4 regions of the Arthrobacter sp. BC5 genome follow, and region 1 is predicted to be linked to each of the others. Evidence: riboswitches for the same ligand, from Rfam matches in the RefSeq annotation. Region 1 holds a riboswitch; each other region holds the start of a gene.

What was found. A riboswitch is a leader RNA that binds a small molecule or an ion and turns the genes downstream of it on or off. The one in region 1 is predicted to bind S-adenosylmethionine.
Region 2: linked by a shared signal. The riboswitch ahead of AC1MFI_RS02095 (LLM class flavin-dependent oxidoreductase) and the one ahead of AC1MFI_RS09860 (methylenetetrahydrofolate reductase) in region 1 are both predicted to bind S-adenosylmethionine.
Region 3: linked by a shared signal. The riboswitch ahead of AC1MFI_RS07235 (ABC transporter substrate-binding protein) and the one ahead of AC1MFI_RS09860 (methylenetetrahydrofolate reductase) in region 1 are both predicted to bind S-adenosylmethionine.
Region 4: linked by a shared signal. The riboswitch ahead of AC1MFI_RS13975 (cobalamin-independent methionine synthase II family protein) and the one ahead of AC1MFI_RS09860 (methylenetetrahydrofolate reductase) in region 1 are both predicted to bind S-adenosylmethionine.

Annotation. Positions count from the first base shown of each region.
Region 1 covers NZ_CM155273.1:2,111,293-2,115,533, forward strand. Annotated here, with positions in the region: gene AC1MFI_RS09845 (phosphotransferase family protein) at 1-1,027, shown strand, start outside; SAM riboswitch class IV at 1,092-1,220, shown strand; gene AC1MFI_RS09850 (hypothetical protein) at 1,249-1,422, shown strand; gene AC1MFI_RS09855 (PIN domain-containing protein) at 1,426-1,869, shown strand; SAM riboswitch class I at 1,977-2,083, shown strand; gene AC1MFI_RS09860 (methylenetetrahydrofolate reductase) at 2,095-3,006, shown strand; gene metE (5-methyltetrahydropteroyltriglutamate--homocysteine S-methyltransferase) at 3,059-4,241, shown strand, end outside.
Region 2 covers NZ_CM155273.1:496,493-500,733, forward strand. Annotated here, with positions in the region: gene AC1MFI_RS02095 (LLM class flavin-dependent oxidoreductase) at 1-1,283, opposite strand, end outside; SAM riboswitch class IV at 1,318-1,431, opposite strand; gene AC1MFI_RS02100 (SDR family NAD(P)-dependent oxidoreductase) at 1,523-2,281, opposite strand; gene AC1MFI_RS02105 (SpoIIAA family protein) at 2,419-2,799, shown strand; gene AC1MFI_RS02110 (GNAT family N-acetyltransferase) at 2,861-3,172, shown strand; gene AC1MFI_RS02115 (TetR/AcrR family transcriptional regulator) at 3,169-3,747, opposite strand; gene AC1MFI_RS02120 (alpha/beta fold hydrolase) at 3,843-4,241, shown strand, end outside.
Region 3 covers NZ_CM155273.1:1,560,014-1,564,254, forward strand. Annotated here, with positions in the region: gene AC1MFI_RS07220 (energy-coupling factor transporter transmembrane component T family protein) at 1-304, shown strand, start outside; gene AC1MFI_RS07225 (amino acid ABC transporter ATP-binding protein) at 344-1,081, opposite strand; gene AC1MFI_RS07230 (amino acid ABC transporter permease) at 1,078-1,842, opposite strand; gene AC1MFI_RS07235 (ABC transporter substrate-binding protein) at 1,853-2,767, opposite strand; gene AC1MFI_RS07240 (hypothetical protein) at 2,766-2,897, shown strand; SAM riboswitch class IV at 2,931-3,048, opposite strand; gene AC1MFI_RS07245 (aminodeoxychorismate lyase) at 3,157-4,035, opposite strand.
Region 4 covers NZ_CM155273.1:2,977,722-2,981,962, reverse strand. Annotated here, with positions in the region: gene AC1MFI_RS13980 (MBL fold metallo-hydrolase) at 1-409, shown strand, start outside; gene AC1MFI_RS13975 (cobalamin-independent methionine synthase II family protein) at 585-1,823, opposite strand; SAM riboswitch class I at 1,834-1,930, opposite strand; gene AC1MFI_RS13970 (YidH family protein) at 2,261-2,623, shown strand; gene AC1MFI_RS13965 (DUF202 domain-containing protein) at 2,593-2,976, shown strand; gene AC1MFI_RS13960 (hypothetical protein) at 3,203-3,742, shown strand.

The sequences.
Region 1 (4,241 bases):
CTGTATCACCTCCTGCGTCATCCAGCAGGGGTCGGACGCCGTCGCGGTCTTCCAGCGCCGCGGCGCAGTGGCGCTCTCGGTGTGGGTGCATCCCCTCGATCCGCTCCTGCCGGGACTCCCGCTGGCCCTCGACCCGGAGCGCAGCACCCCGTTCGCCTTCGGCCCCGGGTGTGAGCCGCGCGAGACCCTCCTCGAGCTCCGCAGCTACCGCCCCCTGCGCCGGGCCGTGGTCCTGGCGCGGAACGGGGACGAGCGCCGCTACCTGAAGGTACTGCGGCGCCAGGGCGCAGCAGCGCTCGCGGAACGGCACCGGATGCTCCGGGCCGCCGGCGTGCCCGCTCCGGTCCTCGCCGGCGAGCCGATGCAGGACGTGGTGGCCATGCACCCTGCTCCGGGCACGCCCCTCGCCGAGCTCCTCATGCGGGACGGCGCGGCCGACGTCGACCCCGGGGCCCTGGTGCACGTCCTCACCTCCCTGCCGCCCGCGGTTCTCGCCCTGCCCGTACGACCGCCCTGGGCGGCCCGGGTCAGGGACTACGGCGAAGGAGCGGTGGCGGCTCTGCCCTCCGAAGCCGCCCGGATCCGAGGTCTCGCCGCAGCCATCGACGAGGCCGTCCGCTCGAGTGACGCGGGACCGCTCGTGCCCGCCCACGGTGACTTCTACGAGGGAAACCTCCTCATCACGGACGGTGCCGTGTCCGGACTGCTGGATGTCGATGCACTCGGACCGGGGCATCTCGTCGATGACCTCGCCTGCTTCCTCGGCCACGTCGCCGTCCTCCCGGGACTCCACGTCGGGTACGCCCACGTGCCGCAGGCCCTCCCGCGCTTCCTGCGGACGTTCGACGAGCAGGTGGACCCGGCCGCGCTCCGGAGCCGGGCCGCGGCCGTGAGCCTCACGCTCATCGCGGGAGCACGGAGCCGTACAGGGGGCGACGGCGGGGAGGTGGAGGCGCTGTCGCGGCTGGCGGTCGCCGAGCAGTTCCTCGCCGAGGCACGCGCCCTCGCCGGGCGCCGACGCTCCTGACGCGTACGGCACCGTGACCGGGGCGTTGATGATGCCGGGCCCTGCCTGGTTATACTTCCAACAGCTTCAAGAACTGCGGCCGCCAAGCTCCGACTGGGCCGCATACCAACCCCGCGCTCACAGGGTGGTTCGGATGACGAAGCGGTCCGCATTCGCCCCTTCCTCGGGCATCTGGTGCGGGCAAGAGCTCGCGAAAGGACGCGGCCCTGCGCCGTCCGCCCATGACTCCCTTCCCCGCCGGCGCATCCGCCGCAGAGATTCCGATGGTGGCCCTCAGCATCGAGGACTACGAGGTGCTCACCGCTCCGCGAGAGGCGTTCGTCGCCTTCCTCCTCGCGCCGACGTCCAGGGGCGGCTCCACGGTGAGGACGGGCCCCCGACCGGCGGGTGGCTGAGGAATGGCACCACCGAGCGGCCTCCTCCTGGACACCGACGTCATCGCGGAGCTGCGTAGCCCGAGCCCTCATCCAGCCGTCACCGGCTTCCTCCACCGGCGCCGTCACTTCCGGATCTTCGTCTCCGCGCTGACCATCGGCGAGCTGTCCTCGCTGGGCCGCCGGAACGAGCACTTCCCGGACCTGGAAGCCTGGCTGCACGAACTCGCGGAACGGTTCGGGTCCCACATCCTGTCCGTCGACGCCGCCGTCGCCGTGGCCTGGGCGGCCCTTGCGGACCTTTCCGACGTGGCCCTCGCCGATTCCCTGATCGCGGCGACGGCCCGCCACAGGGGACTCTCGGTCGTGTCGGGGAACGTCGAACCGTACCGGAGGCTGGCGGTCCCGGCGATCAACCCCTGGACGGCCGGAGAGCAGCCCCTGGATCCCCCCGGGCCCGTTCCATGACGTCGCGATCGCGCTATGTGACGGAAGCCGTGTCGCACAAGGTCACACGCCGACATGTTGCGTCAGGTGTGCCGCCCCGCAGGTCGCCCTGCTTAGAGTGATCCCACCAACCATCAAGAGCGGCCGAGAGATCTGGCTTGTTGACGCCGCAGCAACCCATCAGTTGTTCCCTCGGGGGCAGCGGAACCGGTGCTAATGCCAGAACCGATGGAGACTGGAGTTCGAATGGCATGTCCCGGAGACGGAGCGGTACCGCCGTCGCTCTCCTACGAGCTGTACCCGCCGGCCACCCCGGAGGCCGGCGACGCCGTACTGCGGACCATCGACGAACTCGGAGCCACCCGACCCGACTACGTCTCGGTGACCTACAGCGGCGCACCGGCACGACGACGGGCGTCCGTCGAGCTCATCGGGCACCTGGTCACCAGCACCCGGCTCCGAGCGGTGGCCCACCTCTGCTGCGTGGGGGAGACGCGGGAGGGCCTGGACCTGCTGGTGCGGCAGTTCGTCGGGCTCGGGGTCAGGGGGATCCTGGCACTGCGCGGTGACCTGCCGGCGGATCGAGAGGCGTTCCGCGGCGAGCTGCCCTTCGCCCGGGATCTGGTGGAACTGATCCGTGGGGTCGAGGCCAGGCACGGCGCCGCACTCGCCGGCGGCCGGCTCGCGGTGGGGGTCGCGGCCTACCCGACCAGGCACCCCGAGTCGCCGTCGTTCCTGCACGATGTCGAGGTGCTGATCTCGAAGCAGCGCTCCGGCGCCGACTTCGCGATCACGCAGGTGTACTTCGACCCCGCCGAGTACGTGCGCCTGGTCCGTACAGCCCGGACGGCCGGCGTGACCATCCCGATCATCCCCGGCGTGATGCCCGCCGTCAGTGTCCGGCGGCTCGAGCGGCTGGCCCTCATGACCGGCGTACGTCCCGACGCCGGGCTGCTGCACCGCCTGGAAACGGCGTCGAGTGAGGCCGAACGACGGCGGATCGGCGTGCGGGCAGCGGCCGTGCTGGCCCGTGCGGCCTTCGAGGCAGGAGCCCCTGGCCTCCACCTGTACACCTTCAACGACTTCCGCGCGTCCGTCGACGTCGTCGAAGAGCTCGATCTCCCGGCGGCTCGCCGCGCCGGCGCCGTCCCGGCCTGAACGCCCGGGGCCTCCAGATCCGAACCCGACACCAATCTCCAAGGAGCACCGTATGAGCACCGCCGACACCTTCCCCGCCGCCACGATCCTCGGCTACCCGCGCATGGGGCCGGACCGGGAGCTGAAGAAGGCCCTGGAAGCCTACTGGGCAGGCCGCCTGGACGAGGCAGGGCTGGATCGTGCGGCCGAGCAGTTGCAGGACCGCACCGTTGCACGGCTCGCCGAGCTGGGCCTGAAGGAGGCAGATTCCTCCATCCCCGCGGATTTCGCCCTCTACGACCAGGTCCTCGACGCCACGGCCGCCCTGGGCGCGCTGCCGTCCCGCTTCGCGGATCTGGCGGGTGAGGACGGTTCCGTGGACACCGCCGCCTACTTCGCGCTGGCCCGGGGAGACGGCGACCGTGCGCCGCTGGAGCTGACCAAGTGGTTCGACACGAACTACCACTACCTGGTGCCCGAGATCGGCCCGGGGACCACGTTCGCCGCGGTGGCGCACCGCCTGACGTCCATCGTCCGCCGGCAGAAGGACCGCGGCGCCGTGCTGCGCCCGGTGCTGGTGGGTCCCGTGACCTACCTGCTGCTGGCCAAGGCCGAGGAGGAAGCGCCCGCCGGGTTCGACCCGCTGTCCCGGATCGACGACGCCGTGGCGGCCTACGCGGGGATCCTCGCGGCACTGGCGGAAGCGGGCGCCGCATGGGTGCAGCTGGACGAGCCGGGCCTCGTGGGCGACCGCGGCGGCGAGCTGGCAGCACCCGGCGGGCTCGTGGACCGGGTGTACCGGCAGCTGGCAGGTGCCGCGGACCGGCCGGCTCTCCTGGTGACCTCGGGTTACGGTACCGGCGGTGATCCGGCGGAACCGGGCCAGTCGCTGGCAGTGCTCGCCGCGGCGGGCGTCGAAGCGGTGCACGCGGACCTGGTCCGGGGGACCCGGCCCTCGGTCGGGGCCCTGCAGGCACTGGGCGACACGCGCCTCGTGGCCGGCGTCGTGGACGGGCGGAACGTATGGGGGAACGATCTGCGGTCTTCCCTGGCCGTGCTGGAGGAGCTGCAGTCGGAGACCGCGCGAGCGGTCAGCACGGCGACGTCCACCTCGCTGCTGCACGTGCCGCACGACGTCGCGGCCGAGTCCGCCCTGCCGGAACACCTGCCGTCCTGGCTCGCGTTCGCCGACCAGAAGATCGGCGAGGTGGTGGTCCTGGCGCGCGGACTCGCCGAGGGCCCCACGGCCGTCACCG
Region 2 (4,241 bases), 1.6 Mb from region 1:
TCGGTGGGATAGGCGCCGCGCTTCTGCAGTTCCGGAACCACGTAGCGGACGACGTCCTCGAAGGACCCGGGCGTGATGGCGTAGGCGAGGTTGAACCCGTCCACGTCCGTCTCCTCGACCCACGCCTGGAGTTCATCCGCGACCTGCGCCCCTGACCCGACGACCCGCGGGCCGAGGCCGCCGATACCCGCCCACTCCGCGATGTCGCGCACGGTCCAGGGAGCGCCGTCGTCGTTCACTTTCTGGAAGTTCGCGACGGCGGACTGGATGGCGTTCGACCTCACGTTGCCGATGGGCTCGTCGGGGTCGTAGACGCTGAGGTCGATCCCCAGCCAGCCGGACAGCAGCACGAGCGCTCCCTCGTAGCTGACGTACTGCTGGTAGTCGGCGTGCTTGGCCTGCGCCTTCTCCTCCGTCTCGTCCGTGATGACCGTCAGCATGGTGTAGATCCGCACGGAGTAGCGGTCGCGTCCCTCGGCCTCGACGGCGTCTCGGATCTTCGTGACCACGTCCTTGAGGATCGACTTGGTGGGCGCGCCGACGAAGACCGCCTCGGCGTTGCCCGCGGCGAAGCGGATGCCGCGAGGCGAGGCGCCGGCCTGGTAGATCACCGGTGTGCGCTGCGGGGAGGGCTCGCTGAGGTGGATGCCCGGGACGGTGAAGTACTCGCCGTCGTGGTTGATCTCGTGGACCTTGGCGGGATCGGTGAACACGCCGGTCTCACGGTCGCGCACGACGGCGTCGTCCTCCCAGGATCCCTCGAGCAGCTTGTAGAGGACCTCGAGGTACTCGTCAGCGTGGTTGTAGCGCTCGTCGTGCTCGAGCTGGTCCTGGTTGCCCATGTTGCGGGCAGCGGAGGGCAGGTAACCGGTGACGACGTTCCAGCCGACCCTGCCGTTGGTGAGGTGATCCAACGTGGAGAGCCTGCGCGCGAAGGGGTACGGGTGCTCGTAGGCGGTGCCGGCGGTGACGCCGAAGCCGAGGTGCTCCGTGACGAGGGCCATGGCGGAGACGAGCAGGAGGGGATCATTGACCGGCGTCTGCGTGCCCTGGCGCAGGGTGGCCTCGTTGGAGCCGCCGTAGACGTCGTACGTGCCGAGAACGTCGGCGATGAAGATGCCGTCGAAGAGTCCCTTCTCCAGGGTCTTCGCGAGGTCGGCCCAGTAGCGCAGGTCCTTGTAGCGCCAGGACTGGTCCTCCGGGTGGCGCCACAGTCCGGGCGACTGGTGGCCCACGCAGTTCATGTCGAAGGCGTTGAAGCGGATATGGCGGGGTGCAGGCACGGGGAATCCTCATGTCGGGGCACTGCCAGGGGAAGCGCCATACTTGCCCGAACGGTGTATGCCGGGCCGAATCCTCACCTGGGGCACCCCACTACAGCGAGAGGGTTGCCGTCCAACAAACCAGGGTTTTGCGTTGGAACTCTTGATTCTGGTTCGAGCGTAGGGGCATTCGCGCGCCGACGTCCACACGCTCCTGTCACAGAGCGTCACGAAGGCATGCTGCCTCCGGCGGAGACGCCCTACCGCAGGTAGGACGCCCCGTTCACGTCGACCACGGTGCCACTGACCCAGAGCGGGGCCTCCGTGGCGAGCCAGGCAACCGTCTGCGCAACCTCCTCCGGTGTCGCCACGCGGTTGAAGGGACTCTGCGACCGGACGGCATCCCCTCCCGGACCCTCCAGCACGGGCTTGCCCATGTCCGTCTCCACGAAGCCGGGCGCGACGGCGGCCGCGAGGATGCCGTGTGGCGCGAGCGCGACGGCGAGCGACTGGGTCATGGAGTGCAGCGCGGCCTTGCTGGCGCCATACGCGGGAGTGAGCGGCTCGCCGCGATAGGCGCCGCGTGATCCCACGCTGACGAGGCGCCCGCCGTCGGGCCCTGACGGGCGGTCGAGGAGATGGCGGGCCACGAGCCAGGCCAGGTTGGCCGGGCCGAACAGGTTGACGTCGAGCGTGCGCCGCCAGGCGTGCTGCCAGTCGTCGAAGCTGGTCGTCGCAACGGGGTGGGCTTCGAAGATACCGGCGTTGTTGATCAGCACGTCGACGCCCCCGAGCTCCTGCACAGCCTCATCGACGACGCGCCGGCACTCCCCGGCGTCGCCGACATCCCCCACGACGACGGTGTGGCCGGCGCCGGGAAGGCCGGCTCGGACCGTCTCGGCCGCCGCAGCGTCACGGCCGGCGTGAACGCCGATGCGGTGCCCCCGCCCGGCGAGGTGGTGGGCTATGGCGGCACCGATCCCTCGGCTCGCCCCTGTCACCAGGATGCTCAGTGTCATGGACCATGACGCTACATCCTCGATGACCGCGGCGGACCACGTGTGCTGGGGGTGGAATACACGTGAATTCTGGGAGACCGCCTTGCTAGGCTGTCAAGCCACTGCCCATGGCCATGCCCTTCCGGTAAAGGACTCTGATGGACCCATTCACCACGGACTTCGACAAGGGGATCCTGAGGCTCACGTGGAGGAGGGGCGTCGAGATCACCCGTGCGAACGGGGTCGCCGCCGCCCGCGCCCTGGCCGAGTTCCACGGTCCCGCGCCACTGCCGCTCCTGGTCCACATGCACGGCATCGCCGGCGTCACGCCCGAGGCACGCGTGGGCATGGCCGCCTACCGCGCTTTCTCCAAGGTCGCGCTCGTGGGTGAGGACGCCGTCGACGAGGTGATGTCCGGCTTCTCCCACCGGTCCCCCACCGCGACCCGCTACTTCACCTCGGAGGCCGAGGCGCTCGCCTGGCTGTCGGACAAGAGCACGGCCGAGCAGAGCGCACAGCCCGCACCGCAGCACGACTGAGGCTGTGCGCAGGTGCGAGACCGGCGTTGACCCTCCTCGCACCGGGTGCCACAGTGACAGCATGAGCACCCAGAACATGGAGAGCACCGGGAACGCCGGAGTCCAGGTCAGCAACAACGAGGCGAGGAGCCGCTACGTCGCAACGCTCGACGGCGACGAGGCCGGCATCGCGGCCTACGAGCGCTCGGGCGACACGATCGTCTTCACGCACACCGTGGTGGACGAGGAGGTCGAGGGCCACGGTGTGGGCAGCACCCTGATCCGGCATGCGCTCGACGACGCCCGCGGACAGCACCTCACAGTGGTGCCGCAGTGCGAGTTCGTGGCGGCGTTCATCGAGGACCACCCCGAGTACCAGGACCTCGTGGGCTAGGCTGCGGCGCGGGCCCGCCCGCCCAGTGCCGCATCGATCAGCACCTCGGCGGCACGCCGAGCCTGCCCTGCCGCCTCGGATGTCCCCGCGATCGCCGCCGTCGTCTGCGCGCCCTCCGCGAGGATCGAGAGCTGCGGTGCGAGGTAGGCCGGAGCGCCGGCGTCCTCCGCGAGCTGCCCGACGTACTCCTGGAAGGACGCCTTGTGCTCCCGCGCGTAGTCCGCCACCTCGTGGCTGACGGCGCCGAGCTCCGCGAAGCTGTTGATGAACCCGCACCCGCGGAAGGAATCCTCGCCGAACCACTGGGCGAGGAAGTCGAAGATGGCCAGGAGCCGGTCCCGCGGCGTCCCGGCCTGCCGGACCCTTGCCTCGAGGCCCTCCTCCCACGAGGCATGCCGCCGTTCGAGGACTGCCATCACGATGCTGCTCTTCGAGGGGAACTCCTGGTAGAGCTTCTTGAGCGAGACGCCCGCTGCGGCGCGCAGCTCGTCCATGCCGACAACCTGGATACCCTTCGCGTTGTACAGCTCGTCAGCGGTCTCGACGATGCGGGTGCGGGTCTCGGAAAAACTCATCCACCCATACTACTTGAATCGAGAACGATCGTTCTATACGCTGTGGGAACCGAGAGAGAACGACCGTTCTCTCCGCTAGGGAAAAGGACATGGTCATGGGTTTCATCAAGGTAGGCACGGAGAACACCACGGACATCGAGCTCTACTACGAGGATCACGGCACGGGCCAGCCCGTCGTCCTGATCCACGGCTACCCCCTCGACGGCGGTTCCTGGGAGAAGCAGACCAACGCCCTCCTGAACGCCGGCTACCGCGTCATCACCTACGACCGCCGCGGCTTCGGCAAGTCCGGCAAGCCCACCACCGGCTACGACTACGACACCTTCGCCGCCGACCTCAGCACCGTCCTCGAGACCCTCGACCTCACCGACGTCGTCCTCGTCGGATTCTCCATGGGCACCGGCGAAGTGGGCCGCTACATCGGCACGTACGGCGAGGCGCGCGTGGCGAAGGCCGCCTTCCTCGCCTCCCTGGAACCGTTCCTCCTGCAGACC
Region 3 (4,241 bases), 550 kb from region 1:
GCAGTGGGAGACGCTCGGGCTCGCGCGCCACGCCCGGGGCATCGGATCGGACGGGTCCGTCGTCGCCCGCACCCGGAACCTGCTGGGGCAGTCCTTCGGGCTCATCGTGCAGGCCATCCGGCGCGCCACACGGCTCGCGACCGCGATGGAGGCGCGCGGGTTCGGCGGGGGAACGCGCACGTGGGCGCGGACGAGCACCTTCTCCCCGCTCGACGCCGGCGTCGCCGTCGTCGGGCTCCTGATCGCTGCAAGCGCAGTGACGGCGGCCGTCCTGGCCGGGACCTGGAATTTCATCCTGTCCTGACCGGGGCGACCGCCGTGACAGCGCTGGTGCAGCGGGTTGCTACAGCACGTCCGCGAGGAAGGACCTCAGGCGCGGCGTCTGCGCGTCGTCGAAGATCGCGGCCGGAGGACCGGATTCCACGACCACGCCGCCGTCCATGAACGTCACGGTGTCGGAGACGTTGCGGGAGAAGCCCATCTCGTGGGTGACGACGACCATCGTCATGCCCGCCGAGGCCAGATCGGCCATGAGGGCGAGGACGCCCTTGACGAGTTCCGGGTCCAGGGCGGACGTGGCCTCGTCGAAGAACATGACCTCGGGGTCCATCGCCAGCGCCCGGGCGATCGCGACGCGCTGCTGCTGGCCGCCCGAGAGGTTGCCGGGCCGCACGTCGGCCTTGTGCTTCAGCCCCACCAGGTCCAGCTGCGCCAGCGCCTTCTCCCGGGCCTCGTCCGCGGACATCTTCCGGAGCTTCCGCAGCGCCAGGGAGACGTTGTCCACCACGGTCTTGTGGGGGAAGAGGTTGAACTGCTGGAACACCATGCCGATGCGGCGGCGCAGCTCGTCCGGGTTGTCCTTCAGCACGGACCGGCCGTCGAGCAGGATGTCCCCCCTGTCCGGTTCGATCAGCCGGTTGAGGACACGCAGGAGCGTGGACTTGCCGGACCCGGACGGGCCGATGACCGACGCCGTCGTGCCCTGCTCCACGTGCAGGTCGATGCCGCGCAGCACGTGATTGGTCCCGAAGGACAGGTGGAGGTCCCTGCCGGTCAGGGTTCCCGAATCGATGGTCTTCACGCCTTGGCTCCTTCGCCGATCTTCGCGGCCAGTTCGTCCGGTTCCGGCTTCTCCCGCTTGCCCGTCCGCAACCTGTTGTCGATGTAGTTGACCAGGTGGGTCAGCGGGATCGTGAGGCACAGGTACAGCACGGCGGAGGCGATGAGCGGCGAGAGGTTGCCCGTGTTGCTGGCCGCATCGTTCCCGATCCGGAACAGTTCACGTTCGCTGGTGAGCAGCCCGAGGAAGTAGATGAGCGAGGATTCCTTGATCAGCGCGATGAACTGGTTCACCAGGGCGGGCAGCACGCGCCGCACGCCCTGGGGGACCACCACGAGCTGCATCGACGAGCGGTAGCTGAAGCCCAGGGCGCGCGAGGCCTCCAGCTGTCCCTTCTCCACGCTCTGGATGCCGGAGCGGAAGATCTCGCCGATGTAGGCCGCCGCCATGAGCGACAGCGCGAGGATCCCCATGGGGAACGGGCTCGTGCTGCCGGTGGCCTCGCGGTAGATCGGGCTGAGTCCGATGCCGATGAGCAGGATGATCACGACGGCGGGCACCCCACGGAAGATGTCCGTGTAGATGCGCGCCGCCCAGCGGAGCAGCCGGTTGCGGGAGATCCCCATGATCGCGAGGACCATGCCGAGGACCGTCCCGATGATTCCGGACGCGATCGCGAGGATCAGGGTGTTCCGCAGGCCGACCGCGAGGAGCTCCGGCAGGACGGCGGCCATCGCCTCCCAGTCGAAGAAGGTCTGCGCGAGCTGTTCAAGGGCATTCATGGAGGGTCGGCTACTTTACTTCCACGGCTTTGCTGCCGGGCTTCCAGTCGGTGGGCATCTCGCGGTCCGGGTACCACTCCTTGGTGAGCTCGGACCACGTGCCGTCCTCGACCACGGCGTCGAGGCCCGCGTTCAGGGCGTCGATCAGGGGCTGGTTCTCGCTGTTCACGGCGTAGGCGGTGAAGTTCTCCGTGTTGATGATGGTCTCGGCGATCGCGGTGTCGTCGCCCTCCTTAACCTGGCCGGTGGCCTGCTGGGACGGCGCCACCCACGCGTCCACCTGGCCGTTCTTCACGTTGGCGTACACCGTGTTGTAGTCGGCGAAGCGCACGGGCTCGAGGCCCAGGGTGTTGGTGACGTAGTCGTCCTGCACGGTGCCCTGCACCACGCCGATGCGGGTGCTCTCGGACAGCGAGTCGAAGCCCGTGACCGTGGAGCCGTTCTTGGCGACGACGGCCATGTAGCCGAAGTCGTAGCCGTTGGTGAAGCCGACGTTCCCGCGGCGGGCCTCGGTGGTGGAGATCGAGGAGGACCCGACGTCGAACTGCTTGTTCTGCACCTGCGCCAGCAGCGCCGAGAAGTCGGTGGAGGCGAACTCGACCTCGAGGCCGAGCTCGTCGCCGATGGCGCGCAGCAACTCGTTGTCGTAGCCCGTGAAGACGCCGTTCTCGATGAAGATGTTCGGAGGGGCGTCCGAGAGGGTGCCGACACGCAGCGTGCCCTCCGTGATGAGACCGAGCTTCGAGGTGTCGATCTCGTCGATCGGCGTGCTGTCCTCGGTGGTGTACTGGTCCAGCGACTGCTGGTCGCTGCCGGCCAGGGCGTCGGTGGTCTCGGTGGGCTCGCTGCTGGAGCTGCCGCAGGAGACGGTCAGGGCGAGGAGGGGTACGGCGAATGCCGCGAGGACCTTACGGGAGATGGTCATGATGTCCTTCGATACCGGCCCGGATTCCGGGCGCACAGGTGAGGGGTTTTCGGAGGTGCCGGTCGACGGCACGGAAGGAGGCTGCTGGCTGCTGGGTGACACGCTCGCTGTTCTGGGCTGCGCGTTGTGATGTGGCTACCCAGCAATCCCGGGACACCGCACGACGCCGTACTTGCCAACCGGGGGACTGGTCCCGGCGGCCGAATCTTCACCTGGAGCACCCCACTACGGGAGAGGGTTGCTGTCCAGCCGGCCAGGGCCGAGGGCTGGAACTCTTGATTTCAGGAAAAACGCTAGGGCAGGGTGAAGCACCCGGTCAAAACGGCAACGGGTGAAAATCGGCGTTTGACGCCGTAGAGGGCCTTTATGCGGCCATTTTGTGGCGGAGATTACACGAATCGGTCCACGAGCTCGGTGAGTTCGGCGGTGAGCGCGGCCGACGTGCGCAGGTCCTGGCCGTCGAGCGAGAGGACGGGTGCGAGGAGCCGGATGCTCGAGATCAGCCAGACGGCGTCGGCGTCGAGCAGGTGGTGCGGTTCGAGCGGACCGTAGCCGAGCTCCCACCCCTGCTCCTTCGCCGCTGCGAAGAGAGCGCTCTGGGACGTGCCCGCCAGGATGCCGCTCTCCAGTTGCGGTGTGAGGAGCGTCTTCTGCCCGTCGCGATCGTAGGCGAGGAGCACGGTGGACGTCGGTCCTTCCAGGACCTTGCCGTCGGAGGATGTGAAGATGACGTCGTCCGCGCCGTGCGCCTTCGCATGGCGGATGGCCGCCATGTTGACGGCGTAGGAGAGGGTCTTGGCGCCCATCAGCAGCCAGGGCGCGCGTTGTCCAACGGTGCTGTCGTACCCACGCTCGAGGAACAGGACCTTCAGGCCGGCGTCGCGCTGTGCGAGGGTCGACGCCGGAACGGGCGCCACCTGGACCCAGGCCGTCGCATGTCCCGCGCCCTCCACTCCACGCGTGGCGATCAGCTTCACGACGGCGTTGCCGTGGTCCGGCTCGGCCGCCGCGAACTCCCGCAGCCCGGTGCGGATGGCGCGGCTCCAGGCCTCCGCCCCGGGCACCACCAGATCGAGGGCAGCGGCCGACGACGCGAGCCGTGCGAGGTGCGCCTGCTCCTTCCGGGGAGCTCCGCCGACGGCCAGCAGCGATTCGAAGATGCCGTCCCCGCGCGTGGCACCGAGGTCGGTGGCCATCAGTTGCGGCTGCGAGGCGTCGACGACCTTGCCGTCGTCGTGGGCCGGGTCGAGGAACACGAGAACAGTCATGGCACCAGCGTATCCGTTGCCATTCTTCTCGGGCCGGGCGGTCGGAGGCTGCAGGTCCGGCCCGACGGGTGGAGGACCTGCGGCGCGTGATCATCGGCGTGCTGCCGGGGTATCGCGCCCCCGACAGCACGCCGGGCCTATGGGATCCCGGCGGCGGTTGCCCCGCCGGCCCCGTGCTGATGAAGGGCCGGCCGCTCCGCCTGAGC
Region 4 (4,241 bases), 870 kb from region 1:
CCACGCGCAGGAGATCTGGGACCACCTCGTCCGCGTCGGCATCGACAATGTCGCCGGGTACGTCACCAGCATCGACGGGCTGCCCACCACCACGCCCGCCCTCGTGCAGCCCGAAGACCTCGCAGAGGTCGACGCCGCGATGATCCTCGACGTCCGCAACCGCACCGAGCACAGCGCCGGCCACGTCCCCGGGGCTCACCAGCTCAACGGCGGGCGGGTCATGTGGCACCTCGACGAAGTCCCCACCGAAGGGACGATCGTCACCTACTGCCAGAGCGGCTTGCGGAACTCCGTCGCTGCCAGTGCCCTCCGCCGGGCGGGCTACGACGTCGTCGAACTCGACGGCAGTTACCTCGGCTGGAACACCTGGCAGCAAACACAGGCACAGGAAACCGCGCTCACCAACTGACCAGCAGCCCACCGCTTCTGATAGCGGTAGCTGTCTCCTCTGAAGCAGACGCTTCAAATCCAACGGGACGACACATCATCGATGTGCCGTCCCGTTGGTGTTTCCCCTACTTGTCCTCAGCCTTGTCCGCGGCCTTATCCCCTGCCTCGTCCTTTGCCTTGCTCTGTGCGGGCGGCTAGATCGATGTCGAGGAGCGGGCGAAGAGCCGCTCCGTTGCGATCTGCGCGCCGCGCCCCAGGGACTCGAGTTTGGCGGCGGCGATCTGCGGGTGGATCCTTCCGCCCAGCCCGCAGTCGGTGGAGGCCACGACATTCTCCCGACCTACGAGTGCGGCGAAGCGCTCGATGCGCTGGGCGACCAGTTCAGGGTGCTCGACGACGTTGGTCGCGTGGGAGACGACGCCGGGAACCAGCACCTTCCCGGCGGGAAGGTCGACGTCCTGCCAGAGGGTCCATTCGTGTTCGTGGCGGGCGTTGGCTGCCTCGAAGGAGTACGAACCGGCGTTGATGCCCAGTACAAGGTCCACGATGTGGCGAAACTCGATGTCCGTGGTGTGCGGGCCGTGCCAGGATCCCCAGCAGACGTGGAACCGGACCTGTTCCTCGGGTAGTCCCCGCAGCGCATAGTTCAGCGCCTCGACCCGGATCCGGGTGAACTTCTGGTAGTCCTCGATGGAGGGTTCGGGGTTGATCTGGTCCCAGTTCTCCGCGATGGACGGATCGTCGATCTGCACGATCAGGCCTGCTTCGACGATGGCCTTGTACTCCTCGCGCAGGACATCGGCCCAGGCGTAGATGAACTCCTCCTCCGTGGCGTAGTAGTCGTTGCCGATCCTGCTCGCGGACCCGGGTGAGAGGGCCGTGATGAATCCTGTCGGAATGCCCGCAGCGCCCAACCCCGCTTTGAGGTTCGTGATGTCGCTGGCCAGTGCAGCACGCCCGGTGTACGAGATCGGCCCGGTTGCGGACGGAAAGGCCGTGGCGTTCTTGCCGATCTGGATGCCGCTCTCGGGATCCTGGTAGGCCGCCGCGAAGCGGGTCCAGTCACGCCGGTCGGCGAACGAGGTCAGCCGGATGGCGCCGGGCTCGCTACGGACGGGCTCGGCGAGGATCGGATTGAAGTCCGTCAGTTCCAGGCCGGCGGTGCGCTGGAAGCTGTAGGTCCACCAGGCTCCGTAATCGACCGGGTTGGACATCGCCTTGCCGTACTCGCCATCGCCCGGGATCGTGATCCCGAACTCCTTCTGGCGTTGGACGAGGTCCACCACGGCAGTCGTGAGCAGTCCTTCGAATTCGGGTGTCCGTTCCAGGGTGAACCCGTCCTCGGCAAAGGTGCGGGCGGCGTTGGCGGCGATCAGTTCCGGTGTGCGCGGCAGCGAGCCGGCGTGGCTGGTGGAGATGCGATCGAGTGTCATGATGCTTTCCTTTCCATCGGTCCTGCCATTAGCACCTTTCCGGACAAGGAATCCGGGGGAAGCTGCAGCGTCATGGAGGCAGGTCTCTCAGCTGCTCTGGATGGTGTGGCTTAGGGCTCTAAATCCACCGGTGACGCAGGCACGTCCCCTCCACAGCCAAAAGGCTGAGCACCAATCGGAGGGGCTGTGCACCATCATGGACGACTCGACCCTCCTGCTCAAAAATGCTGCCCGTAACAAGCCGGGATTTGATGGCCGGCCTCGAAACGCAGTGATCTGCACCTGGCAACCGCGAACAGGGACGAGGCCTACCGGGGTACTGCCGCCGACAATTGATTCCCCCGCGGTGCGCCCGACGAGGCTCGTTCACGTGTCGTTGACCACCTTGTCTCGCTCATAGGATCGAAGCCTGAGCCGACCCGTTTGGAGAGATTTACATGAGTGATCAACGCTTTCCGCGGAAGCTCTTCAGCGTTGGCGAAGACCCAGACCCCCGCTTCACCCTGGCCAATGAGCGAACGTTCCTTGCATGGATCCGCACGGCCCTGGCCCTGATCGCCGGAGGGGTAGCTCTCGAGGTGTTCGGGCTCGGCCTTCACCCCGGGTTCCGTCTGACGGCCTCGTTCCTGCTGCTCACTGCCGGGGTTCTAGCCCCAGTTCAAGCATGGTTTGGCTGGCTGGGTACCGAGCAGGCGCTGCGCCAAAAACGCTCCCTCCCCAGCTCGATCGCGGGACTCATCATTACCGTCCTGATTTGCGCTGCCGGAGTGTGCGTCATCATCGGGACTGTGTTGGCGTGAGCCCGAACTCGGAGGAAGGTTCTGATCTCCTCGATGCTGGTCTGCCCGCGGAGCGAACGGCACTGGCGTGGAGGCGAACAGCACTGTCGGTTGCACTGAGTTCACTGGTGGCCTTCCGGTTGCTGCCGGAACTACTCGGCAATCCGCTCTGGGCGGGTATGGGTCTGATAGGGGTCATCGGAGCGGGACTGATGTGGACTACATCCCAGCGACGTTATCGGGCTTTCCGCCGTGATCAGTTTCAGACGCCGCACATGCCGTTCGGGGCATGGCCATTGCTTGTTCTCGCCGCTTGCGTCGCACTGCTGGGCGTTGGCGCAGTCGCTCTCGCCATTAGTCTCGCCCCTGCCTAGGCACAGAACGCTCGATCCAACGATCAGGGAATGACTGCTCAGCTGGAAGGCATTTTCGGCGAGCAGGGATCGGAATTGTGAACCCGGTCGAGAGCCGACAAACTGCACCCACTCCAGTCCGTGGCCAGCCCAAGCGTCTTGTGGTCCTAGTTCGAGTGGACAGGATCAGACACCTCTCACCCCTCCCCGTCGGGGAAGTGAGGTCGGGCGCCGGTAGGGTCGATCCATGCCTTTGGATCTGCCGCGCCGCTCCCACGTGTTCGTGGACGAGTCCAAGGCAGGCACCTACTACATCGCGGCCGCGGTCATCTCGCCGGCGGACGTTACCGCAACGCGTTCCGCGATCAGGAGCCTGCGGTACAAGGGCAGCTCCTCGGTGCACTTCAACAGTGAGAGGGACGCAACCAGGCGGGCGTTCCTCAAAGGCGCGGCCCGAACCGGGGTGAAGACCGTCGTGTACATCGTTGATGGCCAGCCCGACAAGGTCGCCCGACCCGCCTGCCTGGGAGCCCTGATCCAGGACCTGTGTGACGTCGAAGCAGAACGCCTCGTGCTCGAGCAGGACGACTCCCTCGCAGCAGCCGACCGGCGGATCATCCACGCCGAACTGAAAACCCGCGGCAACACCACACTGGAATACAGGCATATGCGCCGCACCGAAGAACCCCTGCTGTGGGTCGCAGACGCCGTCGCGTGGTGCTTCCAGAAAGGTGGACCCTGGAGAGCTGAGGCGGAACCGCTCATCGGCCAGGTGCGCAGGCTTTAAATGCGCGAGCCTGGCTCGTCATACCATCCGGAAGACTGCCAGGCTAACTTCGCGGGGCTACTGCCCGTTGCAACGCCCACTGTACCGGGAGTTCCACAACAGGAACAAGCAGTCCTCTAACAGCAGAACCCTACAACTTATGGCTCAACCACAGGTGGACGGCTTTGAGCTCCACCCTTCGGGCTCCACCCGACCACAGGTGGATGACCCATCCGCACTAGTACACCGGGGCACCAGGTTCTCTCCCCCGCCCGCGAAGGAGCATTGGGGGCAATACGCCCTGTGAAAAGCTGGCCAGGGCTCGCTTCACCACCGATCGAGCAGAGAAGCACACACCGTGCTGGAGCCGCACCAGTGACCTTCACAGCAGCGACATGCTCCTAGCCATCGTGTGTGGATCTGTGAGGATGGCTCTCGCCTGCGCCGTCCCGCTTTCCTTTTAGCGCCCGACACCGGCAGCCGCGCCTGACCTTCGGGCCCCTCAAACTTCTCAGGTGAA